DNA from 4 places in the Bacillus sp. A015 genome. Region 4 is predicted to be linked to each of the others. Evidence: riboswitches for the same ligand, from Rfam matches in the RefSeq annotation. Region 4 holds a riboswitch; each other region holds the start of a gene.

Region 1 (7,312 bases), on a different contig from region 4:
AATCGATGTCATCCATAGAAGAGATACTGCCCTCATGATATAAATACGTTTTACTCAGATGAAGGGAATGCTGTAAGAATTGAGCTTTTTCCATCGTATCATTGTTTGCATAATCACTGTCAGGGTACAGGTGCTCTAATTCTTCCGTATAATATTTTGTTTGTTTCGTAGAGGCTTCACTTGCTTGTGCAGGTGATTGAAAGAGAGGTGTAGCGATGAAGAGGCCGGTAAGCAGTAAAATCCCCATTTTCTTTTTGAACATGACAAACATCTCCTTTTAAGTGAATGACTTTCATTTGTAATATCGGTAAATAAGAGTAAAAATTGATATTTGTACCAATCTTTATCAAAAAAAGAACCTCCAATCACGGAGGTCCTGCATTAATGAACATTAAAATATCGAGCTTCAGGATGAGAAACGACGATCGCTGAAACAGATGCTTCAGGTTCCATCATGAAGCCTTCTGTCAGATGGATGCCGATTTTTTCAGGCTGAAGGAGCTTGAACAGCTTTTCTTGGTCTTCAAGATTTGGACACGCTGGATAGCCGAAGGAATAGCGCTGCCCTTGATATTTGGCCTGGAACCGCTTGTCCATTGTGAAATCGACTGGGTCAGGGAAGCCCCATTTGTCACGAATCACTTGGTGGGTTCTTTCAGCTAAGCCTTCTGCAAGCTCAAGCGCCAGTGCTTGGACAGCATGCATTTTTAAATAATCACCTTCTTGCTTAAATTGCTGCGCCACTTCACGTATGCGCGCACCAGCTGTGACGGCAAATAAGGCGATATAATCTTTCTCATTTTCTTCGCTTTTCCGCACATAGTCTGAAATGGAGCGGTATGGAAGTTTCTCCTGTCTTGGAAATTGAAACGTTTCAATGATGCGATCAGGCGCTTCCGGATCATAAATATGCAGATCATTCCCGTTTGAACTGGCAGGGAAGAATTGATAAACAAATGCCGGTGCAAACCAGCCTTTCTCTCTGCCTTCCTGAAGAAGGTCTGTGACAAGCTGTTTTAGCTCCAATGCTTTTGGATGCTGTTCAGCTAATAATGTTTTGACCTTTCCTTTTAAGCCGAGGTGATGACCAATAAGCATTTGCTCATTCACATAAGGCATAATATGATGCAAATCGATGTCACGCACATAATGGCGTTTTGTATTTTCTGGCGTGAAAATGGGTGCCTGCGGGAGTGCCGCGCGTTTTTCCAGTAATTCAATGACGGCTTTTGGCTGTTTCACTTCTTTCTCTTTGATAAGTGCCTCTTGTTCCGCTGAGGGCTTTGTTTGAAATTGAAGAGGGTTTGCTTTTAACTCATTGGCTAATGACAGGCCGTCCATTGCATCTTTTGCATAAAGAACGGGTCCGTCATAATGAGGCGAAATTTTCATCTTCGTAAATTTCCGTGAAAGAGCAGCACCGCCGACCAAAATGGGAACGGAGATGTTCGCTTTTTGTAAATCTTGAGCGGTCAGTACCATTTGCTGTGCTGACTTGACAAGTAATCCGGATAATCCGATCATATCTGGTTTTTCCTTTTGCACAGCTTCGATCAATGTTTGAGGTGTGACTTTGATCCCGAGATCGACCACTTGAAAGCCATTATTGCTCAAAATGATGTCGACAAGGTTTTTCCCGATATCATGGACATCTCCTTTAACCGTCGCAAGGAGAATCTTCCCTTTGCCGCTTGCATGCTGCTTTTCCATATATTGCTCAAGATACGAAACAGATGCTTTCATGACCTCTGCCGATTGAAGCACTTCAGCCACAATCAATTCGTTTTGATTAAAAAGACGTCCAACTTCAGCCATTCCCTGCATCAAGGGTCCATTGATGACATGAAGAGGCGATTCGAATTGGTCTAAGGCAAGGGACAGATCATCAATCAGCCCTTCTTTTGTTCCTTCGACGACGTATAGTGCCAGCCTCTCATCAAGCGATAAGGAGACCTTTGGTTTTTTCTCCGTTTTCTTTTTCCCGCGGTAAAATTGGGTGAATTCGGCAAGGGTTTGATCATTTGTTTCATAAAGTAATGTTTCAGCTAGCTTGATTTCTTCCTTTGGAATTGAAGCGAAACGTTCAAGTTTTTCAGTATTAACGATTGCATAATCAAGTCCTGCTTGGACGCAGTGATACAAATAGACGGCATTCAAGACCTCTCTGCCAACAGGCGGGAGTCCGAAAGACACGTTACTAATGCCTAAAATCGCGAGACACTCAGGCAGTGTTTCCTTGATCATTTTGATGCCTTTGATCGTTTCTTCAGCAGCGCCAATATACTGCGCGTCTCCAGTGCCTACTGGAAAGACAAGAGGATCAAAAATAATGTCACTTGCAGGAATTCCATATTTCTTCGTTAGCAATTCATGGGAACGTACGGCAATCTCGAGCTTTCGTTCTGCTGTCACTGCCATCCCTGTTTCATCGATCGTTCCAACAACAAGTGCGCCGCCATATAGTTCACAAGCGGAAGAATCTCTTCAAACCGCTCTTCGCCATCCTCTAAATTAATGGAATTGATGATGGCTTTCCCTTGAGAATACGTAAGTGCTTTTTCAATCACGTGTTTATCCGTTGAATCAATGACAAAAGGAGCTTTGATCTTTTTCATGGCTTCTTGTAAAAAGCCTTCCATGTCAGCTGCTTCATCACGGTCTGGATCTGCTAGACACACATCAATGACGTGAGCGCCATTTTTCACCTGAGCACGAGCAATTTCTGACGCCTCTTCAAACTTTTGTTCAGCAATCAGCCGTTTGAATTTCCGGGAACCAATGACATTTGTCCGCTCACCTACAAAAAGCGGACGCATTGCTTCTTCATAAATAAGGGGTTCAATTCCTGATACGGTATGCTGTGATGATTCATGAACCATGCTGCGCGGCTGGAGCGAGCGCACTTCGTCTGATAATGCCTGAATATGTGCAGGTGTTGTTCCGCAGCAGCCCCCGACGATATTTAACCAGCCTTCCTGTGCAAAGGCGGCGATTTTTTTAGCAAGGGAAGCAGGGGATTCGTGATATTGTCCTTCTTCATCTGGGAGACCAGCATTTGGATAGCAGCTAACAGCTGACTTTGCGATGGAGGAGAGTGTGCGGATATGGTCTGTCATAAATTCTGGACCAGTTGCACAGTTTAGGCCAACGCTGATAGGTTTCATATGCTCAAGAGAGATATAAAAGGCCTCAATATCTTGACCAGCAAGGGTGGTGCCCATTGGTTCAATCGTACCTGATACCATGAGTGGTAATTGAATGCCGGTCGCGTTAAAGGCTTCCTGAATGCCCTTGAATCCAGCTTTTACATTCAGCATGTCTTGGCTTGTTTCTAAAAGAAGGGCATCACATTTGCCGTCAATGAGTGCGCGGGCCTGCTCCTCATAGTTTGCGACGAGCTCTTCAAAGGTTGTGCCGCCTGTCACAGATAATGTTTTAGTTGTAGGCCCCATTGCGCCTACAACAAAACGAGGCCACTCCGGTGTGGAGAAACGGTCTGCTTCATTCTTTGCCAGCTGAGCAGCTCGTGCATTGAGTTCATAGGCGAGATGGCCAAGCCCGTATTCATCGAGAACAAGTTTCGTAGCGCCAAATGTATTTGTCTCAATTAAGTCCGCACTTGCTTCAAGATATTCCCGGTGGATTGTGGAGATGATGTGAGGGGCTGTCATGTTCAAATATTCGTTACAGCCCTCATACTCTTCTCCGCCAAAGTCCTCTGCTGTGAGATTGGCGTTTTGAATCATTGTGCCCATTGCACCATCAAGGACGAGGATGCGTTTCTTGAGCTGTTCAGTGATAGTTGGCATGTACGTTTGGCTCCTTTTCTTTCTGATGGATGTAGGTTGTCAGTTCTGCTGTTAAATCTGATCGAAGGAAAGGAGTAATTAAATAAATGCCATTAAACAATTCGCAGGCCGTATCTAATAAAGACCGGGCAATCGCTAAGCCTTCTGTTCGCTGCTTTTCCTTATCCTCGCCTGCCTTGGCCATGATGTCACGAATCGAATCAGACAATTTGATGCCCGGAATTTCATGGTGAATAAACTCTGCATTTCTGCTGCTTGTTAACGGCATAATGCCGATGTAAATCGGTTTATCCAAATGACGGCTTTCCTCATGAATTTTCACTAGCTGTTCCTCTGAATAAACAGGCTGTGAGATGAAATAATCAGCGCCGTATTCTATTTTTTTCTCAAGACGTTTTACTGCTTTATCGATATGACGCACATTTGGATTAAACGCGCCAGCCACTGAAAAATTGGTCTTTTTACCAAGCGGCTTCCCTGAGAAAGAAAGTCCTTCGTTAAACTGTTTGATCAAACGGATCAAATCAAAGGAGGTTAAATCATAAACAGATGTTGCACCTGGGAAATCACCAATTTTAGACGGGTCGCCTGTGATGGCTAAAATATCGGTTAATCCGAGAGTGTCGAGTCCCATCAAATGGGATTGTAGTCCAATCAGATTACGATCACGACACGTGATATGGACAAGTGAACGCATATCAAGCTGCTGTTTCAATAATGCGCCGCAAGCCACATTGCTAATGCGCGGAGTCGCAAGAGAATTATCAGCTAACGTCAGAGCATCAATGCCTGCACTCTTTAATTCATTTGCTGCGACAAGGAATTTTTTGAAGTTCAGCTTCTTTGGCGGGTCCAGCTCTACGATAATCGATCGTTTTTTAACAGCCAGCTCGTCAAGTCCAGGTTCAGTGCGCTGGTCTTGGATCGAAATGATTTCTTCTTTTAATATTTTCACTTCTTTTTCAGTGATCGGTGCTAAATCTTTAACAGCCTCAGCCATTGCGCTAATATGCTGAGGCGTCGTTCCGCAGCAGCCTCCGATAATGCGTGCGCCTTGATTTCTAAACTCTAGTGCACTTTTTCGGAAATAATCATTATCTGTATCATAGACGAGTCTGCCTTCTTCAAGAGACGGGAGACTGCTGTTAGGATAGACAGATAAATGAGAATTTTCCAAAATCGGGACGCCTTCGAGTGCCTGAATCATATGATAAGGGCCCAGCCTGCAGTTGATCCCAACGACATCAGCGCCAAGAGAGGATAGTTCAGATAAACCGTCCTTCAGCGGTGTACCGTCCTGCAAAACACCTTGCTCGTGCATGGATACGTTCATGACAATCGGGAGAGTCGTTTCTTTGCGTGCAATTTCGAGAACGGCCTTCGCCTCTTCCATATCATAATACGTTTCAAGCAATAATCCGTCAGGCTGTTCATTTAATAGGATGTACAGCTGCTCTCTAAAGCTTCGTTTGATCTCGTCTATAGAGTAGGCATTTTTGTTAAACGTTCGAATGCCGCCAATCGTTCCGAGTACATAAGCTGAGCCGGCGGCAGCTTTTGCAATTTGTACCGCTTTTGTATTGATGCGTTTTGTTTCTTCCTCTAAGCCGTAGCGGGATAGTTTAATATAATTCGCACCGTACGTGTTCGTTTGGATGATGTCAGCTCCAGCCTGCACATACGCCTCATGCACTCTTTTCACTTCATCTTCTTTTGATAAATTTAGTTCTTCAAAGCACCGGTCAATGCCGTAAGAGTATAAAAGTGTTCCCATTGCTCCGTCAGCAATCAATACGCGATTTTGTAAGTCTTGTAATAGGCCCATTGTATTCCTCCTTATTTCTATGTAACAAAAAAAGCCTTCTGATAAGAAGAAGACTTTTTGGCTGTATCGTAATTCTTCTCCTTATCTTCCAAGCAGTTGCTTGCTGGATTTAGCACCTTGGTCATAGAAAATACATTTCTACTACACCGGTTGCTGAGGCTTCACAGGGCCAGTCCCTCTGCCTCTCTTGATAAGAAAGCGATATGAACATGTCAATGAATTGAACTTCCATCAACTGTAACGAAAAAATCGGAAATAATCAATGGAAAATTTAAAATTTATCGAAAATTTATAAATTGGACGTCAATCGGCAAATCTGCTTTGCGCATGAGTGAAATGACCTCTTGTAAATCATCTTTATTTTTTCCTGTTACACGCACTTGGTCATCTTGAAACTGCGACTTCACTTTGATGCCAGATTGCTTAATGAGTGCGTTGATCTTTTTGGCATTGTCTTTATCGATACCGCTAATCAGCTTGGCACGCTGGCGTACTGTTCCGCCTAGGGCATGTTCGGTTTTTCCGTAGTCGATGTTTTTAGTTGGAACATTTCGTTTAATCAGCTTTGTCACAAGCACATCTTTTAGCTGTTCAAGCTTGAAGTCATCATCTGAGATGAGAACGAGCTCTTCTTTTTCAAGTGAAATATCACTTTTACTTCCTTTAAAATCATAACGATTTTTAATTTCTTTTAGCGCTGCTTGAATGGCGTTTTGCACCTCTGGCAGTTCCACCTTCGATACAATATCAAATGAACTTTCTTTTGCCATAACACATGACCTCCAAGTATAGATATTGCGTCTATTTTATCATGCAAACAGGGCAAGAAGAAACTTTATCGAATAGACAAATCAAAGAGTTCAGCCGCTTGCGGTATAAATCAAGGGAAGTTTGTCCACTTTAGCTAACAGAACTAGAGATGTTCATGTTGAGAGAAGTATAGTAGAATAAAGTGAATCAAAAGATGAACGAACGCTCTTTTATGGGCAGATAGGAAGGAAGAGAACATGAGACCAGGTGAGCAATTGACCTTGCAAATAGAGAACGAGATGGAGTACGGCTACTTTTTGACAGATGGTGAAGATTCTGTCCTCTTGCACCGCAGTGAGATGACAGAGGATATTGATGACAGGGATGAAGTAGAGGTCTACTTATATGTAGATCATGAAGAAAGACTAGCAGCTACGATGAAAATGCCTACAATCAATGCACATACATACGGCTGGGTAGAAGTCGTAGACGTTGTAGAAGACATGGGCGCATTTGTCGATGTCGGGCTATCAAAGGATGCACTTGTTGCAACAGAACACCTCCCGCCTTTTGAGGAAGCATGGCCGAAAAAAGGAGACAAACTCTACTGTATGCTGAAAGTCACAAGCTACGGCAGAATGTTTGCAAAGCCAGCCACTGAGGATGTGATCAGTGAATTATTCACTGAGGCGCCAGAAACCTTAATGAACAAAGAAATCACTGGGACAATTTACCGCTTAATTGCGACAGGCTCCTTTATGCTAACAGATACAGGGGTGAGAGGATTCATCCACCGCACAGAACGAAAGGAAGAACCAAGATTAGGATCGATCGTTACAGGCCGCGTCATTGCCGTGAAAGAAGATGGAACCGTGAACGTTTCATTGCTTCCTAGAAAACAGGATGCGTTATCTGTTGATGCAGAAGA
Region 2 (7,312 bases), on a different contig from region 4:
TAATTTAAGTACATCAATTTTGCCTTTTTCTTATCAGCCTCAGGCAATAGATGGTAGTCAGGTAAAAAATCATTTTGTTCAAGAAGAGGCATGGTGACCATATGAGCTCCAGCAAGCACAGCGCCTGACCAGTAATCAGGATAACCCGGATCTGGGACAAGCAGCGTATCACCTGGATTCAGTAAGCATTGCGGCAGCTCAACTAGTCCCGCTTTCCCCCCAAATAATATGGCGATTTCTGTCTTCGGATCAAGCGTGACACCATATTCTCTTTCATAAAAGGCTGCGGCGGCCTTTTTTAGTTTTGCTGTTCCGCGAAAAGAGGAGTATTGATGATTTTCGGGCTTTGCTACCGCTTCCTGCATGGCTTTTACAATATGCGGAGGAGTTGGCTGATCAGGATTTCCCTGGCCTAAATTTATGATATCAGCTCCTTCCTGCACTTTTTTCTGCACTTTTTGGACAAGCGACGCAAAAAACTGCTTCGGTAAATGTTTCAACACATCTGATTGCTGGAATTCCATTTTTTCACCTTCTATTCAAGTTACGTGACAATACACTCACTGTAATGGATTGTTTTATGAATTGTAAAGCAATTTTGAAAAAAGATTGACATGTGAAGAGCAGCTCTGATAATATCTTGAATTAAGAAATGCATGCAGACAAAACAATTACATATTGATTTCTCTTATCGAGAGTTGGGCGAGGGATTTGGCCTTTTGACCCCAACAGCAACCGACCGTTAATACCACTGTGAAGTGGGGCGCAGCAAGTACAGCGCCAAGACAATTGTCTTATAGGGCACGGTGCTAATTCCATCAGACGTATGTGCTGAGAGATAAGAGAGGCTTAGAGCATACACGCTATCAAGCCTCTTTCTCTCAGGAGAAAGAGGCTTTTTTATATGATTTGGAGGGGAAGCAATTGGTTACACTTACGGCATCATATGAAGAATTAACAGAGAGCTCGGCAGTTGCACTGGCGATTAGACTTGGTTTGATCCAAGAAAGCAGTCATTTGACATGTACTGAAATCGGTGACGGGAATTTAAATTACGTCTTTCATATTTTTGATCACAAACGTGAAAAAGGATTGATCATCAAGCAGGCACTGCCTTATGCAAAGGTGGTTGGGGAGAGCTGGCCGCTTACATTAGATCGTGCAAGAATTGAAAGTGCTGCACTGATTAAGCAGTCAGAATATGCGCCGCATCTCGTACCAGCAGTCTATTATTCTGATACAGCTCTTGCTGTGACAGCAATGGAGGATCTATCACACTTAGAAATCGTCAGAAAAGGGCTAATTGCCGGAAAACAATATCCGCATTTATCAGATCATGTCGGTGAATTTTTAGGCAAAACACTATTTTACACATCTGACTTTGCCACAAATCCTAAAATCAAAAAACAATTCGTGAAGCAGTTTACGAACCCTGATCTTTGTGACATCACAGAAAAGCTCGTCTTCACAGACCCTTTCTTTGATAGTGAAACAAATGACTTCGAAGAGGAATTAAGAGAAGATGCAAAAGCACTGTGGGCTGATCTTGAACTGCAAGCAAAAGCCGCAGAGCTGAAGCGTATCTTCTTAACCTCAGCTGAAACACTGGTTCATGGAGATCTTCATACTGGAAGTATTTTTGCAAACGAAACGGAAACGAAAATCATTGATCCAGAATTCGCTTTTTACGGTCCTTTCGGATTCGATATCGGTCACTTCATTTCCAATCTGTTCCTGAATGCTTTATCTCATGAGAATGAACAAGAACAGCAGCACCTTTTTGACCATGTCGTCAATGTGTGGGCAACATTCAAAGAAGTGTTCACAAAGGCATGGAAAGAAGACAGCATTGAAGCGTTTAGTGTATCGGACAGCTTTTTAGAAACAACCTTTGACCGGATTTTAAAAGAAGCGGCAGGCTTTGCCGGCTGTGAGCTTGTTCGCCGAACCATTGGTCTTGCTCATGCAGCTGATCTTGATGCGATTCCATCATCAACTAAACGGATTCAGCAGAAAAAAGCAGCACTTACGCTCGGCAAAACATTCATTAAACAATATCATGCAGTGGAAACAGCGTCTGACCTCGTCGCATTATTCCAGCAATCTGTAAAGGAGTGACGGGTTTTGTCTAAAGAATTTGAAGTTCCCCGTTCCGTCGAATGGGAAGAAAACCATATTAACATTTTGAATCAGCAAAAATTACCGGCCGAAACCGTATTTGAGCATTTATTTACTAAAGAAGATGTGTATGATGCGATTGTGACGTTAAAAGTACGCGGAGCACCTGCTATTGGCATTACAGCAGCTTTTGGGCTGGCGCTGAGTGCTCAAGAGATTGATACAGAAGACATTGATGTCTTTCAACAAGAAGTCGCTCGACTAAAAGAATATTTAAACAGTGCTCGTCCAACCGCTGTGAACCTTGCATGGGCATTAGACCGACTGATTCAGCGCATTGAGCGTGCTGCTTCGGTGAATGCAGCCAAAACAGATCTTGTCCATGAAGCCATTCAAATTCAAATCGAAGATGAAGAAACATGCAGGCAAATTGGTCAAAATGCTCTCCAGCTCTTTAAATCAGGTGACCGTATTATGACCATTTGTAATGCAGGCTCCATCGCAACGAGCCGTTACGGAACAGCGCTTGCTCCTTTTTATTTAGCCAAAAAGAAAAATCTCGATCTTCACATTTATGCTTGTGAAACACGCCCCGTTCTTCAAGGCGCTCGACTGACGACATGGGAGCTGATGCAGGGTGGTGTGGATGTGACGCTCATCACAGATAACATGGCAGCCCATACGATGAAAGAAAAGCAAATTTCTGCTGTCATTGTTGGAGCTGATCGAATCGCTCGAAATGGAGATACAGCGAATAAGATTGGAACGTTAGGTCTTGCCATTCTGGCTAAACACTTTCAAATTCCGTTTTTTGTGACAGCACCACTTTCGACCTTTGATGTATCGACCCGCGATGGGACAGATATTCCGATTGAAGAGCGCGACCCGCTGGAAGTAAAGGAATTAAATGGCATACAAATTGCACCGCCCGATGTTCAGGTATTTAATCCCGCCTTTGATGTCACTCCCCACCACCTCATTTCAGGTATCATTACAGAGAAAGGAATTATCACTTCCAATTACACAGAGGAGATTGATGCACTTTTCACTGAAAGCATCTCACTCTGATCACAAAAAAGCGCCGTGTTCTTGTCATTTAAGAGCACCGCGCTTTTTTGTTTCGATCGTTTTGGCTAAAATTTCTTTTTTTTGTTCCTCTGTCAAAACGTTCATTTTGACACATAGTGACGTGACAGCATACATTTTATCTTTTTTGCCCCAAAACATCCTAGCGCCCTCCTTTTTCCCTCAACCAACTTTTTTAGCTTAATAAAAGGATATGTCGTTTGCTAAACATTTGGAACAGGTCAATCGATTTATTTTTGAACAAATGGGATGCCTTCTAATTCAAGCAGAACCGCTTTCATATCTGTCTTCGTTCCTGCATAGCCCGTGAGAGACCGGTCTTTTCCAATGACCCGGTGACACGGGATAAAAATAGGCAAGGCATTGCGCCGGTTGGCTTGTCCAATGGCTCTGACGGCCTGTGGATTGCCAATCGCTTCTGCAATGTCTGCATAGCTTTTTGATTCACCGTATGGAATAGCCGAAAGTGCCTCCCACACTTGCTCTTGAAATGGAGAGCCAGCTTGCTTGAGTGGAAGATCGAATACTTTACGATCTCCCTTGAAATACTCATCAAGCTGTTTTTTCGCTTCTCGTAAAACAAACGTATCTTCTTTTTTTAGATCGGCTGCCTGCTTTTTTGTCAAGAACGGTTCATCATCAAACACCACTTCGATAATGACACCGTCTTTTTCTAGTATGTATAATGCCCCGATTGGTGCGCTATAGACTGTATAATACATATTAAAGCTCTCCTTCTTGTTTCTGTTGCCTGAGTGGCAGTGTAAGGTGGAAAACCGTCCCTACTCCTTCCTCACTCTCTACTTCAATGGTTCCTTGATGCTCTTCAATAATTTTATAACTAACCATTAAACCAAGTCCAGTTCCTCGTTCTTTCGTTGTATAAAATGGTTCACCAAGACGCTTTAGCTTATCCTCTGTCATTCCGCAGCCTTCATCACGCAATGAAATGACAATATGCTCCTCGCCCTTCCGCTGAATGCTCACGAATACATTTCCTTTCCGCGGCATCACTTCAATTGCATTTTTTAAAATGTTAATGAAGACTTGCTTTAATTGATTTTGTTCACAGTAGATCAGCGGAATCTCATCCATGACATTGAGGTGCATTTGGACATTGCCAAGATTCGCCTGTGCGTGCAGAAGATCCATCGTGTCTTTTACAATTTGCACCACATTTTTTTCTTCATACACAATGGCTTGCGGTTTCGCTAAAATCAAAAATTCTGTAATGATGGATTCAATTCTTTTTAGCTCTGATGTGATGACATTGAAATAGAGTGAATACTCCCCTTCAATATTTCCTTTCAACAGCTGAATGAAGCCTTTTAATGCCGTCATCGGATTTCTAATTTCATGTGCAATTCCAGCGGCAAGCTCTCCGACCACATGAAGTGTATCTGATTTTCTCACCCGCTCTTCTAATTCCTTCCGCTCTGTCACATCTCTAAAGATCGCTAGATTCATGTTATGAATAATATTGCGTTTAAAAGAGAATTCCAGTATGCGCTGATCTGGGTGGCTCAGCACAAACGGAACCTCATTGTCCATCTCATCTAATGACATTGCCTGAGCGGGCTGTGCTAAATTTTCAATTTGATATGGGGCAAGTATATGAAAGAGATTCATTTCAGTTAAATGATCGTCCTTCAGTTCTAGCAGTTCGCTTGCAGAAGGATTGACATCAATAATCCGGTATTGATTATCGAAAAGAACAATGCCATCCATTGACCCATTAAATACTTTACGGAATTTGAGCTCACTTTCACGAAGCTCCTGCTCCATTCGCTTTCTATCACTGACATTACGTAAAATGGTTAAGTGCTGTCCTTCTAATACCGCATGCTTTGAGGTGAACTCAAGCTCTTTAAATTGACCATTTGCCATTCTGAACAGGAGTTCTTCCCTTATTTCATGATTCCTGATATAACGTCTTCTTGTCGGTCTATATCTCTTATCAGATTTGACGAGAAAGTCTGTGAGTTTCTTGCCAATCAGCTGATGCATTGGTAATTCAAAAATACGGCAGGCCGATTCATTGGCTCTCACAATCTCTCCATCGTCCGCCCATATGATGATAGCATCCATCGCATTTTCGAATATTTCTCTAAAGCGTTCTTCACTTTTTAACAGCTTCTCTTCCATTAACCTTTTTTCTGTAATATCCCGCATGATGGACATATAAAAACCGCTCATGACATTTGATGTAATGGTCAGTTCGAATAATTTGTGCTGACCAGATTGAAGGGTAACGGGAAGCTCTCCCTTTGCCTTCCCTGTTTCTTTTAATGACGTTAAAAGGTGCTGCAAGGCTGGAAGATTTTCTTCTTCGACAAATTCATTTAAATAGCGATCTGTTAAATCTGTCTTTTGAAGCTCAAAGCTCTGACAAAAAGAGTGATTGGCGTCGATCATGCAGCCATCCTGATCAAAAATGACCATACCATCAATCGCTCGGTCAAACAAATCTTTGAACAGCTGCTCATTCATGGAGCGTTCTCGTTCTAAGATTTTCTTTGAAGAAATATCTCGCATCACCACAATATATTGTTGATTCAAGGCGTCATGTTCTGCGACAAATTCAATGTATTTTGTCTCGCCATTTTCAAGCTGGATGGAGATTTCTCTTTTTAATGTACCTTTTCGAAAAAAAATCTCGAGTGAGCATTCAATTTTATCTTTCGGGATGCCGTAAAGGAAATCTAGAACGGATTTATTGAGGAGGTCTTCTTTCGGTGTCTGTACAAGCCTGCATGTCGCTTCGTTGGCTTGGATAATGTTGAGGTGCTGATCAAATATAAAAATGGAATCTAACGTCTTATTTAACAGCATTTTTTGCTGCATCAACTCAGTTCGCAAATATTCGTTCTCTTTTTCTAATTTTCTGATATCTCCCGCGGGGATTAATCGCTTGCCATCGAGCGTTTCAGTCATTCTCTTACACTCCTTTTCCAGCCTCATTCCTCTACAATATTTCTACAATATTTTCATTGTTCCTTCATTCGACTCATAAAAAAAGATAACTTTTTACACGAAGACTGTTTAATTTATTTCATGCGGATGACACGATTGTATAATGAATCTCTTTTCTTACGCTTCTTTTACAACCATTCTACAATTTCAAATCAAATAGCGAAATGAGCCAAAATGTATTTTAAAATGGGGCAAATGAGGGAACAGTGGACATAGAACGTTTATGTTTGAAATGAAGCAGGAAAGGTGATGTTATGGCATCTTCACGAGATAATTATTTTGATAATGCGAAATTTCTTCTGATTTTTCTAGTCGTTTTTGGTCATTTGTTACGATCATTCATCCATGATAATGATTGGCTGCTCTACTTATACAAGTTGATTTATACATTTCATATGCCGGCCTTTATCTTGGTTTCTGGCTTCTTTGCAAAAGGGTTTAGAAAGCCTGGTTTTATGAAAAAAGTCGCCGTTAAGCTGATCATTCCATATTTAATTTTCCAGGTGATCTATTCTGTGTACTATTATCTCTTGCAGGATCAAAGCATGTCCAATTTAAATCCAATTGATCCGCAATGGTCTTTATGGTTTTTAATTAGTTTATTCTTTTGGAATTTGCTGCTCATTCCTTTTTCCAAACTGCCGTTCCACTGGGCGATGATCGTCAGTTTATCGATTGCATTACTTGTCGGTTACGTGGACAGCATTAGCAATACGCTCAGCTTATCGCGTACGTTTGTCTTTTTGCCCATGTTTTTGGCTGGCTTTTATTTAAAGAAGCAGCACTTTGAATTCATCCGAACAAGCAAAGGAAAAATAACAGCACTTCTTGTATTGATCGGTGTGTTCATGTTTTGCTATTTCTATGAATTCGATTATTCCTTCTTATTTGGGTCACAATCATACTCTTCTCTTGGAGATGAAGGACTGATTGCGGCTATGAAACGAATGGCGTGGTATTTGCTTGCCTTTGGCGCTACATTTAGCTTCTTTGCATTAGTCCCAACACGCCGTTTCTTCTTTACAAAATGGGGCACGAGAACGTTATATGTCTATTTATTGCATGGCTTTGTCATCAAGCTGCTCAGAACAACGTGGTTTGATGATTGGGCACTAAATACATCAAGTGTACTGAT
Region 3 (7,312 bases), on a different contig from region 4:
ATTCTTTTGAAAGCGAACATTTTTTTGACAGCTGGATATGGGCTATTTCTTTGTCATTCACTTGATCCTCAGAAAAATGGATTGAGATGCCTAGTTTTTCGGCGTTTATTTGAGCAAGTTTTTGTGCATAGTTCGAAAAATCTTCAGGGTCAATACCAAAATAAAAAAAACTCCCAGGTGGATTCTTTTTGTACCACAGTTTGCTACTGATGACATATTCGTTTTGTTTTGTTTCAGTTATGCTGATATCATCATATAATAGTGCTCTTCCTTCAATAAACTCTAAGACAAATTCATCTAATTTGTTTTGAGTAAATAAACGGTTTTTTTCTTGAAAATATCCTATTTCACTTAATTTACTGTGAATCCAATTAATTAAATCATCCTCGTTTAGTTCATTATCTCTCGCTAGTGCCATTAGCATTGCAATGTAATTAACGATTGTTTTGCTTCTCTTAGTTGAAATGTTTTTATAGATGTTTTCTAGAATATCGTCATTAAGTTTATTCATTTTACATATACAACTTCCTTTTCAATTAATTGTTTACTCAATGCTTGCAGGTCTTCGATACAAGTTTGAACATCTGTATCATATTCTTCAGCAATTTCCGTTACTATTGAAATAAACTCTCTTTGCCCGTCAATTCGTTCATAAAAATCAGCAGCGACTTGATTTAGGGACATGCCTGGTTCGATAATGATACCTTTTAAGTACCTTCTTGTAACATTATCAGGATTCTTTATGAGAATTGTATTATTTTCCATTGGAATTCCCTCCATTCTTTTTTTCTATAACAAGGTACCAAGATTGTGGCTTTGGCTCGTTTGTATCCATACTTGTTGGAATATCTCCAATTTCATCAATAACTTCCATAAACTCTTCAACAGAGAACTCTAAAGGATGGAATGAATAATTTGAAATACCTGACCGTGTAAGCATTTCACCTACATGTTTTTCAGTATAGCTTTCTAAGAAGGCTTCCTCCAAAATACTTATATACTTTGAGTCTATTTGTTTTTTTAGGCTATTCAAGGAGAGTAAAGATATAGGGTGAGTATCAATAATGATGATTTTACCTCCCGGTTTTAGCACTCTATAGCACTCTTTTAATCCCTTTACTGGCTCTACCCAATGATGTAGACATGAATAAGAAACTAGTGCATCAATCGACTCATTTGCATACGTTAATGAATGAACATCTTGTATTTCAAAAATCACATTTTTTTTATTAAGACATGTATTTATTTGATTTTGGGCTAGTTCTAACATTGTTTTATTAATGTCAGTAGCATAGATAGTGGCATTTGAATTGTTACATAAATAATGTGTTAAATAACCGGGACCAGTTCCCATATCAACAATGGTCTCTTCAGAACCTGAAAGGGTATGATTTAAAATTTTATTACCTATCAACGGGTATATGTATAGTTGATTTTCTTTGACAAAATCATTATATAAATAACATTCATCATGAGTCAGCAAAGAATGTACACTCCTTTCATAAAGTGTTAGGGTATGAAAAAACAGTTATTAATGTCCACCAGCAACAACTACATTACGAATCTCAACGAGACGAGGAGTTTTATAAACTTTTTTCATGTGATTCACCTCCTTTATTGTCCTTTTCTAAAAGGGTTTTATTGGATTAATGTCCACCAGCAACAACTACATTACGAATCTCAACAAGACGAGGAGTTTTATAAACTTTTTTCATGTGATTCACCTCCTTTATTGTCCTTTTCTAAAAGGGTTTTATAAATTAATGTCCACCAGCAACAACTACATTACGAATCTCAACAAGACGAGGAGTTTTATAAACTTTCTTCATGTAATATCCCTCTTATATATGTCTTAAATTTCAATTTCATACCCTAACGAAAGTCATGATAGCACATTTTTTATATTTTTTTCAATATTTAGACAATGATTTTTTTGACAAATTTTTATGTCTATAAAGTGAAAAGTGATGAGTAAATCGCTGCTACAAATAGAATTAGAGTTTGTGAAAAAGAAATAGGAGAAAATTCAAAAGATGGCTAGAATCATGGGTTATTTTAATCTGGAGAGACGTTTATGGTTTTAGAGAGTTGTATAACCACTGAATTTGTATTCTAAATGGAATAGGATAATCTTTTATGTTTGTGATGATTATGCGTACTAACGAATAATACCTTTAATCTCCATTTGTCCATAGGTCTTTTAAAAGTAATTCTGTCGATCCTTGTATACATATTATTTTTTATTGATATCTCTTGATAATCTATTCTTTTTATCTGAATATTAAGATTATTAGTTGAAATTGGATTTGCTTTTTGTATAATTGTATTTGGAAATATAAGCATAGGAGGTAAATGATGAAAATAACAAATGGAAATATATTAGACGACGTTTTAAACGAGATGAATTCTGATGAGTTTTTAAATGAATATTGGCCAAATTATTTTTTACATAACAAAGGAAGTTTAGAACGATTTTTTTCAGTTCCTGGAATCGAAAGTATATCCAGCTTGGAGAATATTCTAAAGATATATAAAAATCCAGTAATGGTTGTTGGGGATGCAATAATTGAGGAGACAGGGGGGATCCTTAACAAGTTTTTAGTTCCACCTGAAGAGGCAATGAGTTGGTATGAAAAAGGAGCTGCCTTAGAATTTGATTTCACAGATATATTTATACCAGAGCTTCGTGAATCTATTAACAAACTAAAGTCACTGTTAGGTTTGCCTGAGGGAACAATGGCAAAAGCAGTATTGTACGCTGCTAAAGAATCAGCTGGATTTTCAGCACATTTTGATGCGTATTGCAATTTCATTTTTCAACTTAAAGGGAAAAAGAAATGGAAGTTGGCTGAAAATTTTAATACAATAAATCCACTTCAACATTATGAATTAATCGAGGCTCCTCATTTGCCAGATCCATTAAAGTCGTATTGGAATGGTGAATTTCCTGATGAAAATTTATCTAATGGAAGGGAATTGCTTTTAGATACGGGCTCATTTTTATTTCTTCCAAGAGGTTGTTGGCATTCAACTAGTTCTTCTGAAGAAACCATTGCATTAAACTTTACCTTCGGTCAGCCAGCTTGGCTAGATCTAATTTTAATAGAATTAAGGAATCGACTGATTCAAAAAGACGAATGGAGAGAGCTGGTGAATATTGATCTTTTGGATGAAAATGAACGAAAAAAGATAGAAGAAAAATTAAAATCAATGATAAATAATTTGCCAAACGATTTCAGGGGAATTTCAGTAGGGGATATTCTGGCAAGAAAGAAAGATGACTTAGATGTATATCAATCTACACAACTTGTTGTAAGACAACTTATGAGTATAAAAGATGGTTTTTAAGAAGATAACTTATGTTCATTATCTTCTTAACTCAACTATAGAAGTATTACGATTAAACTTAGTATAATGTTGATTGAGATGACAAAAAATAAAGAACCGCCAAAAAGCGGTTCTTTATTTTGACGGTAAGCTTTTTCTGTAGGTTTCCGCCTATTTCCACACTTGATCAGCAATCTCAATCACATGACGCAGCTTTTCCCATTGCTGCTCTTCTGTTAACAGGTTGCCCTCCTCTGTTGAGGCGAAGCCGCATTGTGGACTCAAACAAATTTGGTTAATGTCCACATATTGAGCCGCTTCCTCAATTCGTTTTTTAATCTGTTCAACTGGCTCAAGCTCTCCGTATTTTGAAGTGACAAGGCCTAGTACGATTTGAAGGTTTGAATTCTTCACATATCGAAGGGGTTCAAATCCGCCGGAACGATCATCGTCGAACTCTAAAAAGAGACCATCAAGATCTAATCCGGCAAAAATCGTTTCTGCGGCTGCTTCGTAACCACCTTCAGCTGCCCATGTTGATTTAAAGTTACCACGGCAAATGTGCATCGTGATGACTAAATCCTTTGGACGATCGGCAACGGCTTCATTGATTGTTTTTGCAAACGACTCACGAAGTTCATCTTCCTCGCGGCCAAAGGCTTTGATTTGTTCATGGCCTTTTTCAGAAAAGAACACTGCCCATGCCGTATCATCTAGCTGCAAGTAGCGGCAGCCTGCATCATAAAAAGCACGGATGGCTTTCTTATACGCCTGTGCCACATCATGGTGGAATTCCTCTAAGCTGTCATACACCCCTTCTTCAAGCTTTCCACGGAAAAAGAGCATATTCGGACTTGGAATCGTCATTTTAGCCGTATGATCACCAGCGATGCTGTGAAGGAAGCGGTAATCCTCTAGCATTGGGTGATCTGTAAAATCGATCTTGTCTGTTACCTTGATACCTCTAGCTTTTGTCGTTGTGTTGTGGAATTGAATGCCCTGATCTGCTTCAAATCCTTCGACCCCATCAAGTCCTTCAAGAAAGTCAAAATGCCACCATGCACGTCTGAACTCTCCATCTGTGACAACCTCTAATCCAATCTCCTTTTGCTTCTCCACAATACGTGTGATTTCTGCATTTTCAATTTGTCGGAGCTGCTCTGCTGTCAGTGTACCGTCTGCTTTTTGCTTGCGTGCTTCTTTGATGCGCTCTGAACGGAGTAAACTTCCTACTTGATCTGCGCGAAATGGCGGCTTTGTTGTTCTCTTTCCAATGGTTTGTACTTGTGTCATACTGAATCCCTTCTTTCTACAGGTTGAAAATCAAATAAAAAAGCTCTTCCTTGGATAAGGAAGAGCATCATATACTGTGAGATCTCTGCCTTATCTTCAAACAAGCGTATGCTTGCTTAAGGAATTAGCACCATTCTGTTCCTAGGAACAGCGGTTGCCGGGTTTCACAGGGCCAGTCCCTCCACCACTCTTAATAAGGTTACCTTTTGATTCAATTTTCTTAATAAACACAATTATTCAATCTTTTCGAGAAAAAGTCAATGGTTTTTACAATTTATTTTCCTACATAAACAAATCAGCGACGAGGACACCAGCTAGTCCGACAAGTGAAAGAACAGTGACCATCAATGTCCATGTTTTAAAGGTTTGGGCCATTGACAGGTTAAAGTATTCTTTATAAATCCAGAAACCTGCATCATTCACGTGAGAGAACGTAATACTTCCGGCACCTGTTGCGATCACCATTAATTCCGGGCTGACACCCGTTAATCCAATAAGTGGTGCAGAAATGCCAGCCGCTGTGAGACCTGCGACAGTTGCTGATCCTAAAGACACACGAAGGACAGCAGCAATCAGCCAGGTGAGGAGCAGGGGAGAAAGCAAAAGTAAGAGATTATATCTATAACTATACAAAGAAGCATAAAAGTAATTCTATGCGAACATGAAGAGAAGTGATATTCAAATCAACTACAACACGCAGTATTACTTCACGAAAAAGGGGATTGCTGTTGTCTTTGATCCATATGAAATCGCACCATACTATCAAGGAATTCCTATGATTCAAGTACCTGCAAAGGTGTATAAATAAAAAGAGAAACGGCCACTGGATGTGGTCGTTTATTAATGTGTCTAAAACATGTTCTGACACAAACAAAAAGAACCCCTGATGAGGCTCTTTCTTTGAATTTATACTTGTTTAGGTGCGTTGTTTAGTGGATGGCGGCGTTTGCTGTTGTAGTGGCGGCGCATACGAAAGATTTCAAACTCCGAAAGCTCTGCGCTTTTTCGTTTTTGGGTGCGGTTATCTTTTTTGAAAGAGAAAAGTAAATAGCAGCAAAGTGAAGCGATAATCAATAAAATCATCATATGACATTCCTCCAATTCATCCTATTCTTTCAGTGTAGACAGGGTGAGTGATGTTTATAACTGAAAATAATAAGCAGCAGAATCGGTTTAGTTCTTAAGGTTTAGATGATCCGCTGATTTAGGTCTAAAATACTGGTTGTTTTTAACTATTATATTTCCAATTATTTCACTCGTCAAGAAGAATTTTTTCTGGGGTTGTCTATATTAGTACGATTAAATGTCATAAAAGTTTCAGAATATTGTAAACTTTTATTAAAAAACCGTTCCCGAACAGGAACGGTTGTAAACATGTCTATGCTTTTTCTTCAAATAAACGTGCGATTTCCACGATGACTTCTGTTGCTTTCACCATGTTCTCAACTGAAATAAATTCATCTTTACCGTGGAAGTTTTCTCCGCCAGTAAAGATGTTTGGTGTTGGGAGACCTTTATATGAAAGCTGAGAGCCATCTGTACCGCCGCGTATAGGTTCGATCACAGGTGTCACTGAGCGGTTTTCCATTGCTTCATGGGCAATGTCCACAATATGTTTAACCGGCTCAATTTTTTCTCTCATATTATAATATTGATCCTGAATGCTGAGGGTGATACTGTTTTCGCCGTAGACCGCTTTTAAGTCATTTGCAATCTTTTCAAATAGTGCTTTGCGATTGTTGAACTTCTCTTTATCAAAATCACGGATAATATATTGCAGCTCTGCTTCTTCCACTTCTCCTACAAACTTCGTCAGGTGGAAAAAGCCTTCATATCCTTCTGTATACTCCGGAGATTCATCTGAAGGGAGTTTATTGTGAAAGAGCATCCCGATCTTCGCAGCACTGACCATTTTGTCTTTCGCTGTACCTGGATGGACGTTGTTTCCTTTAATTGATACTTTCGCACCTGCTGCGTTGAAGCTTTCATATTGAAGCTCTCCAAGCGGTCCGCCGTCAATGGTATAAGCATAGGAAGCGCCAAAGGCATCGACATCAAACTTGTGCGGCCCTCTGCCAATCTCTTCATCTGGAGTAAAGGCGACTCGAATCTTTCCGTGCTTGATTTCTGGATGCTGAATGAGGTAATGCATGGCAGTCATAATTTCTGCGATACCTGCTTTGTTATCTGCACCAAGTAAGGTCGTGCCATCAGTGGTGATGAGCGTATGTCCTTGGTACTTTTGCAAATTTGGAAACTGTGCTGGAGATAAAACGATATGTAAATCTTCATTTAACGTGATGTCACCGCCTTGATAGTCCTCATGAAGCTGCGGTTTCACATTCTTGCCGGTGAAGTCAGTAGCTGTGTCAATATGAGCCAGGAAGCCAATCGTTGGCACTTCTTTGTCGGTGTTAGATGGGATCGTTCCCATAACATAGCCGTTTTCATCCATTGTTACTTCTTGAATCCCGATGGATTTCATCTCTTCAACAAGCTGTCTCGCTAGGTTCAGCTGTCCTGCAGTAGATGGGCAGCTTTCTTTTTCTGCATTAGACTGAGTATCTACTTTCACATAATTTGTGAAACGCTTGATCATTTCCTCTTTCATCTATACGTCACTCCTTTTGTAGAATATGTTCATTTTATCACGTCTTGAATGCGCTTCATAACAAGAAAGGTTTTCTCTGGC
Region 4 (7,312 bases):
GCTTTTTAAATCAAAAGCTGTCAAACATTGAACCATCGTTATCTGGTTTTGTTCTCTTATTAGGAATACCTAAAGCCTATAAACAGCTGTCCCATCACAATGTATTTTTCCCTGAGAATTATGAACAAGAATTTAAGGATATTTTTCAGAAAAAGCAATTACCTCAGGAGCCGACACTTTACATATGCTATTCGGGCCATTCAGAGCCAGAATTAAGTGGAGGGCCGGGAAGAAGCAACCTTTTTGTCTTGGCCAATGCACCTTATGTGACAAAAGAGCAAAATTGGGACATGCTAAAGGAGACGTATCGTCAGCATATCAAAACAAAATTAAAGGAAAAGGGTCTCTTTGATATTGATCAGCTTGTCGAATATGAAGCGGTTCAAACCCCGCTTGATTTGCAGCAGAAAACGGGGGCACATCATGGAGCCATTTACGGCATGTCTTCAAACTCGTTCAAGCAGGCGTTCTTCCGTATCAATAATCAGTCAAAGGACATTGAAGGGCTTTGGTTTGTTGGAGGGACAAGTCAACCGGGCGGCGGCACCCCGATGGTGACAAAATCAGGCCAGCTTGTTGCAGAAGCGATCATCAAGCAATTGACGTAATACCGGATGAAAAGGAGAGAAATCAAGTGATTGTGGAAAAAAGAAGATTCCCGTCGCCCCATCCGCATATTCATTTATATACAGTGACCTATGAGGCAGATGGACTTCGGATAAAGGGGCTGCTCGCTGAACCGATCGGAGAAGGTCTCTATGATGGCTTTTTGTATTTACGAGGCGGCATTAAAAATGTGGGGATGGTGAGGCCTGGACTAATCGTGCAATTTGCAGCACAAGGCTTTGTTGTCTTTGCTCCCTTTTACCGAGGGAATCAAGGAGGCGAAGGAAACGAGGATTTTGCCGGAGAGGATCGGAAAGATGCATTCGCTGCATTTCAGCTGTTGAAGCATCACAAAAAGGTAAAGCAGGATCGTATTCATATCTTTGGTTTTTCGCGCGGTGGTATTATGGGCATTTGGACTGCTGTTGAAATGAAACAGGAGGCTGCTTCCTTTGTGACATGGGGAGGTGTAAGTGATATGAAGCTCACCTATGAAGAGCGTGTCGATATGAGAAGAATGATGAAGCGCGTGATAGGCGGTCCGCCGCACAAGGTACCTGAGGCATACGAGGACAGAACGCCATTGAATGTTGTAGATCAAATGGAAGCGCCTGTTTTAATCATCCATGGAGAGCAGGATCAGAATGTATCCATTGAGCATGCGTATTTATTAGAAGAAGCGCTTCGCAAGCACGGGAAGTCTGTGGAAACATGGTATTTTCACGGCTACAATCATTATTTCCCGCCTCAGCATAATCGAGAGATTGTCAGAAGGCTGACGACATGGATGCACAGCCGAAAAAGCGGAAATGTGGTAAAATAAACGGTAGAAAGAAATATAGAAAGTAAGGGGGATTTTCATTATGGGAATGCCTGTTGAATTTAATACAATGATTGTCACAAAAGGAAATGAGACAAGAATTGAAGAAAATGTGTTTGAACTCATGAAGAAAGGGTACCGCATTTATCCATTAAATATTCCGCTTGAGGTGCGCAAAACAAAAGATGGAGAAAAAACAGGGACAGCACATGTTGAAAAGCTGGAACTGACAGACAATGTCACAAAGGTGACTTACCGCCTTGTGTCATTGCATTCAACAAACTAAAAAAGCTGAGGGGTATATTCCCTCAGCTTTCGTCTTTTTATACGAGTGGTCCGCCTTTTGCTTCAATGTCACTTGCCGCATGGCTGAATTTTTTGAAGTTCTTTTTAAATTCATTGGCAAGGAAGTGTGCTTTTTCTTGATAAGCATTTTGGTCTTCCCACGTTTTAGCAGGTTGAAGTACTTCATCTGGTACACCTGGAATATGAAGTGGAATGTGTAATCCAAAGATGTCGTCAGTGATCATTTCGGCATTGTCAAGGTCACCTTCGATCGCTGCTTGCACCATCGCTCTTGTATGAGCAAGATTCATTCGTTTGCCCGTACCATAGCCGCCGCCAGTCCAGCCTGTATTCACAAGGAATACTTTTGCGCCGTGCTCATCAATTTTTTTGCCAAGCATTTCAGCATAGACGTGAGCTGGAAGTGGCAAGAATGGTGAACCGAAGCAAGTAGAGAATGTTGTTTCTGGTGACGTTACACCGCGCTCAGTTCCTGCTAATTTACTTGTGTAACCGCTCAAGAAATGGTACATCGCCTGTTCTTTTGTTAAACGGCTGATTGGAGGTAAAACGCCAAATGCATCAGCTGTTAAGAAGACAATGGCAGATGGATGACCTGCGATACTTGGTTTCACGATGTTATCAATCATTTCGATTGGGTAAGCAGCCCGTGTATTTTCAGTAAAGAATGTATCATCATAATCCGCTTCACGAGTTTCTTCATCAAGCACAACATTTTCTAGCACTGATCCAAAGCTGATGGCTTTGTAGATTTGTGGTTCTTTTTCTTCACTTAAGTTCACACATTTCGCATAGCATCCGCCCTCGATATTGAAGACACCTGTGCCAGACCATCCGTGTTCATCGTCTCCGATCAGCTTGCGGCTTGCGCTTGCAGAAAGCGTCGTTTTCCCAGTCCCTGAAAGGCCGAAGAATAATGCGACATCGCCTTCTTGACCAACGTTTGCTGAGCAGTGCATCGATAAAATATCTTGCTCAGGCAGCAGGTAGTTCATGACAGAGAAAATCGATTTCTTCATCTCTCCTGCATATTCTGTTCCACCAATGAGAATCGTCCGTTTTTCAAAAGAAACGATAATGAACGTTTCAGAGTTTGTTCCATCTGTTTCAGGATCCGCTTTAAAGTGAGGTGCAGATAAGATGGTGAAAGGTTTTTCGTTAGATGATGGCGTTGACCCGTCAGGTCTGATGAATAGCTGCTTTGCAAAGAGATTGTGCCATGCAAATTCGTTTACAACTGTAATCGGCATACGGTATCTTTCGTCAGCGCCGGCAAACCCTTCAAAGACAAATAGTTCATCACGTTCTTTTAAGTATGAGACAACCTTTGTATATAAACGATCAAATGCGTCTTTAGAGATCGGCTGGTTTACATGACCCCAATCGATTTTATGCTCAGAGCTTTCTTCTTTGACGATAAATTTATCTTTAGGCGAACGTCCAGTGTAAGCACCAGTTGTGGCGCGGACAGCTCCTGTTGATGTTAAAACGCCTTCATTACGTGCCAAAATCTTTTCAACAAGTTTCGGAACAGATAAATTTTGGTGCGTATTTTCTAATGAGAGCAATGACTGCAAATCTTCTTTTAAATCCACTGAGTTCATAAAAAAACCCTTCCTTTACCGTTGAATTTGTTTGTTTCGATTAGTATAACACATTGATAATAATAGTCTATACTATTTAAATATTTTTGTGTGTGTTTTTTCATTTCTGCTATGAAAATATGCTTTTTGGTGATGCTAATTGTGAGGTGAAAAAAGAGGAGAGATAATTCCTATGAAGCATTGACATGACGCAAGGGTTTAAGATAAGATATCTTATTGAACGGATACTCTTATCCCGAGTTGGTGGAGGGACAGGCCCGATGAAGCCCAGCAACCGGTTTCTTATGAAAAAGGCATGAACATGCTGAGAAACCAAGGTGCTAACCTGATGCAAGGTACAAGAACACCTTGAGCGATAAGAGTGAAAGGCATGCGATCTCAGACCCTTTCCTCGCAATGAAGGAAATGGTTTTTTTATTTTTGAGATATCATATGAACAAATTGCCAATAACATCTCTAATATAAACGATTCATATAAGAGGGAACGAGTTCCGTATCATATCGGAGGCCTCATCTTGGGATGATGTGGCCTTGTACAGGAGGAAATAGCCATTATGAGTCAAAATCGTCGTTTATTTACTTCAGAATCAGTGACAGAAGGACATCCGGATAAAATCTGTGATCAAATTTCAGACAGCATTTTGGATGAAATTTTAAAGAAAGATCCAAATGCACGTGTTGCCTGTGAGACCTCTGTAACAACCGGTCTCGTATTAGTAAGCGGTGAGATTACAACGTCTACTTATGTCGATATTCCAAAGACGGTACGTGACACGATTAAGGAAATTGGCTACACACGTGCGAAATATGGTTTTGATGCGGAAACATGTGCGGTGCTTACATCAATTGATGAACAGTCTGCTGATATTGCGCAAGGTGTAGACAAAGCGCTTGAAGCACGTGAAGGAACAATGACTGAAGAAGAAATTGATGCCATCGGTGCAGGTGACCAAGGGCTTATGTTTGGTTTTGCAAACAACGAAACAGAAGAGCTGATGCCGCTGCCGATTTCACTAGCGCATAAATTATCTCGTCGTTTAACAGAAGTACGCAAGGATCAAACACTTGCATACCTTCGCCCAGACGGAAAAACACAAGTAACAGTTGAATATGATGAACAAAACAAACCAGTTCGTATTGACACAGTGGTTATTTCCACGCAGCATGCACCAGAAGTGACGCTTGAACAAATTCAAAGCGACTTAAAAGAGCATGTCATCCACCCTGTGGTTCCAAGTGAACTGATTGATGAAGAGACAAAATACTTTATTAATCCAACAGGCCGTTTTGTCATCGGTGGACCTCAAGGGGATGCTGGTTTAACTGGACGTAAAATCATCGTTGATACGTATGGCGGCTACGCTCGTCATGGCGGCGGTGCTTTCTCTGGTAAGGACGCAACAAAGGTTGACCGTTCTGCGGCATATGCTGCTCGTTACGTAGCGAAAAACATCGTAGCAGCTGGCCTTGCAGATTCTTGTGAAGTGCAACTTGCTTATGCAATTGGTGTTGCACAGCCTGTATCGATTTCAATTGATACATTCGGAACAGGAAAAGCTTCTGAAGAAAAATTAATTGAAGTGGTTCGTGCGAACTTTGATCTACGTCCGGCTGGCATTATTCAAATGCTCGATCTGCGTCGTCCGATCTATAAACAAACAGCTGCATACGGACATTTTGGCCGTCACGACTTAGATCTCCCATGGGAAAAAACGGATAAAGCCGACACGCTTCGCAAGGAAGCATTAGGACAATAACAACATATAAAACCGCTTATTTTAAGCGGTTTTCCTTTTGATTAAAAAAAATTCTACAAAAAGCGTAAAAATGTGAAACGAAATCGGACAAAATACTGTCTAATTATAGGTCTACTTTTAGAAATAACATAACGTGGAGGCAATAATATGTGTGGGTTTGTTGGTGTGTTTAATCACCGTCCATTGTCCGAAACTACTGAGCAGGAAGAGTTAATTAAACAAATGAATCGTCTCATCGTTCATCGTGGTCCGGATGATGAGGGGTACTTCCATGATGAGCATGTAGGATTTGGATTTAGACGTTTAAGTATTATAGATGTTGAACATGGAAAGCAGCCGCTTTCTTATGAAGATGAGAAATATTGGATTATTTTCAACGGAGAAATTTATAACTATGTGGAGCTGAAGGAAGAGCTTGTGAAAAAGGGCTATACGTTCAGCACAGACTCTGATACAGAAGTACTTCTTGCCACATATCGTCACTATAAAGAAGAAGCTGCTTCTAAGCTTCGCGGCATGTTTGCCTTTTTAATTTGGGATAAAGAAGCGCAGTTATTATATGGCGCAAGAGATCCTTTTGGCATCAAACCGCTTTATTTTACACAAATGGAAGAGCAAGTGTACTTTGCTTCTGAACGCAAAAGTTTAATGGCTGTAAATGAGAACATTTTATTTGATGAGACCTCTCTGCAGCAATACATGTCTTTCCAATTCGTTCCTGAGCCAAATACACTTGATCAAAAGGTGCACAAGGTGGAGCCGGGTCATCAGTTTACACTTCGCCCGGGCAAGGAGATGGAATTTAAGACTTACTGGAAGGTTCAATTCAAGCCTGAACAAACTCAAGAACAGAAATTAATAGAAGAAGTGCGCGATGCAATCTATGATTCTGTGAAAGTGCACATGAGAAGTGATGTACCTGTTGGTTCATTCCTTTCTGGCGGTATTGATTCTTCTTTCATCGTGTCTGTTGCAAAGGAATTTCACCCTGAGCTGAAGACGTTCTCTGTTGGCTTCGAGCAGGATGGTTTTAGTGAAGTGGATGTGGCAAAGGAAACAGCTGATAAGCTAGGCTTACAAAACTTTAATGCCGTCATTTCCCCTGAGGAATATATGAACGAGCTTCCGAAGATTGTTTGGCATTTAGATGATCCTTTAGCTGATCCGGCGGCGATTCCACTTTATTTCGTCGCAAAAGAAGCGAAGAAACAAGTCACAGTTGTTCTTTCTGGTGAGGGAGCGGACGAGCTGTTCGGTGGATATAATATTTACCGCGAACCTCTTTCTCTAAAGCCATTTGAATCTGTTCCCTCTATGCTGAAAAAGCTTCTTCTTCGTCTGGCACGTTTAATGCCAGAAGGAATGAAAGGGAAAAGCTTTATCGTTCGCGGCTGTACGCCGTTAGAGGAACGCTATATCGGCAATGCGAAAATCTTTGAAGAGCCAGTGAAGAAAAACCTCTTAAAGCAGTATGATCCGAACATCACATATCGTGACGTGACGAAAACATACTTCGAGGAAAGTGCAGGCTACAGTGATATTAACAAAATGCAATATGTTGATATTCATACGTGGATGCGCGGAGACATCTTGCTTAAAGCAGATAAGATGACAATGGCGAACTCTCTTGAGCTTCGTGTTCCATTCCTTGACAAGGTCGTATTTGAAGCGGCTTCTAAAATTCCAGAAGAGCTGAAAACAAAAGACGGCACAACGAAATACTTATTGCGTAAAGCAGCAGAAGGCATTGTGCCAGACCACGTGTTAAATCGCAAGAAGCTAGGTTTCCCTGTTCCAATTCGTCATTGGCTGAAAAATGAGATGAACGCTTGGGCGAAAGATATCATTAAAAACAGTCAAACAGATGAATACATTAACAAGCAATATGTTCTTGATTTATTAAATGAACATTGTGCTGGCAAAGCAGATCATAGCCGTAAGATTTGGACAGTCCTGATCTTTATGATCTGGCACAGCATTTATGTGGAGCGCAGTATTGATCCAGAGCAGTTGAATCACCAACCAAAAGAAGTCATCTTTAGTTAATGAAAAAAGGTTTTCAGCTTTGTGCTGAAAACCTTTTTTGTCATGATAGAAAGTAGTGGAAAAGGGTAAAATAACAAGCGGTTCATAGTTATTGCTTAATATCCTGAAAAAAACATGATAAAGTGAAGATACACGTATGATGTTAACGGGATAAAAGGGAACGATAGTATTGT

Evidence for each region. Region 4 has a riboswitch for S-adenosylmethionine ahead of metK (methionine adenosyltransferase). Riboswitches for the same ligand answer to the same signal wherever they lie in the genome.
Region 1: it holds a riboswitch for S-adenosylmethionine, as region 4 does, so the genes downstream of both, ACSLGF_RS10900 (bifunctional homocysteine S-methyltransferase/methylenetetrahydrofolate reductase) here and metK (methionine adenosyltransferase) in region 4, are expected to answer to the same signal.
Region 2: it holds a riboswitch for S-adenosylmethionine, as region 4 does, so the genes downstream of both, mtnK (S-methyl-5-thioribose kinase) here and metK (methionine adenosyltransferase) in region 4, are expected to answer to the same signal.
Region 3: it holds a riboswitch for S-adenosylmethionine, as region 4 does, so the genes downstream of both, ACSLGF_RS06145 (5-methyltetrahydropteroyltriglutamate--homocysteine S-methyltransferase) here and metK (methionine adenosyltransferase) in region 4, are expected to answer to the same signal.

What each region holds. Positions count from the first base shown of each region.
Region 1 is NZ_JBSPZB010000011.1:308-7,619, reverse strand. Features, by position in the region: gene ACSLGF_RS10910 (anti protein) at 1-262, opposite strand, end outside; partial or broken gene metH (methionine synthase) at 382-3,809, opposite strand; gene ACSLGF_RS10900 (bifunctional homocysteine S-methyltransferase/methylenetetrahydrofolate reductase) at 3,793-5,634, opposite strand; SAM riboswitch class I at 5,713-5,831, opposite strand; gene ACSLGF_RS10895 (YajQ family cyclic di-GMP-binding protein) at 5,913-6,404, opposite strand; gene ACSLGF_RS10890 (CvfB family protein) at 6,642-7,312, shown strand, end outside.
Region 2 is NZ_JBSPZB010000007.1:82,813-90,124, reverse strand. Features, by position in the region: gene ACSLGF_RS08465 (aminotransferase class I/II-fold pyridoxal phosphate-dependent enzyme) at 1-524, opposite strand, end outside; SAM riboswitch class I at 687-844, shown strand; gene mtnK (S-methyl-5-thioribose kinase) at 925-2,118, shown strand; gene mtnA (S-methyl-5-thioribose-1-phosphate isomerase) at 2,125-3,186, shown strand; gene ACSLGF_RS08450 (hypothetical protein) at 3,211-3,345, opposite strand; gene ACSLGF_RS08445 (methylated-DNA--[protein]-cysteine S-methyltransferase) at 3,435-3,926, opposite strand; gene ACSLGF_RS08440 (PAS domain S-box protein) at 3,928-6,138, opposite strand; gene ACSLGF_RS08435 (acyltransferase family protein) at 6,432-7,312, shown strand, end outside.
Region 3 is NZ_JBSPZB010000005.1:79,334-86,645, forward strand. Features, by position in the region: gene ACSLGF_RS06125 (GNAT family N-acetyltransferase) at 1-511, opposite strand, end outside; gene ACSLGF_RS06130 (PqqD family protein) at 508-765, opposite strand; gene ACSLGF_RS06135 (class I SAM-dependent methyltransferase) at 755-1,483, opposite strand; gene ACSLGF_RS06140 (JmjC domain-containing protein) at 2,356-3,348, shown strand; gene ACSLGF_RS06145 (5-methyltetrahydropteroyltriglutamate--homocysteine S-methyltransferase) at 3,499-4,620, opposite strand; SAM riboswitch class I at 4,708-4,820, opposite strand; partial or broken gene ACSLGF_RS06150 (GntT/GntP/DsdX family permease) at 4,903-5,220, opposite strand; gene ACSLGF_RS06155 (RsiV family protein) at 5,282-5,428, shown strand; gene ACSLGF_RS06160 (hypothetical protein) at 5,527-5,706, opposite strand; gene pepT (peptidase T) at 5,999-7,231, opposite strand.
Region 4 is NZ_JBSPZB010000015.1:75,102-82,413, reverse strand. Features, by position in the region: gene ACSLGF_RS13250 (phytoene desaturase family protein) at 1-608, shown strand, start outside; partial or broken gene ACSLGF_RS13255 (glycerol acyltransferase) at 1-1, shown strand, start outside; gene ACSLGF_RS13245 (alpha/beta hydrolase family protein) at 635-1,429, shown strand; gene ACSLGF_RS13240 (DUF2584 domain-containing protein) at 1,470-1,712, shown strand; gene pckA (phosphoenolpyruvate carboxykinase (ATP)) at 1,750-3,336, opposite strand; SAM riboswitch class I at 3,564-3,698, shown strand; gene metK (methionine adenosyltransferase) at 3,891-5,093, shown strand; gene asnB (asparagine synthase (glutamine-hydrolyzing)) at 5,241-7,139, shown strand; gene ACSLGF_RS13220 (gamma carbonic anhydrase) at 7,282-7,312, opposite strand, start outside.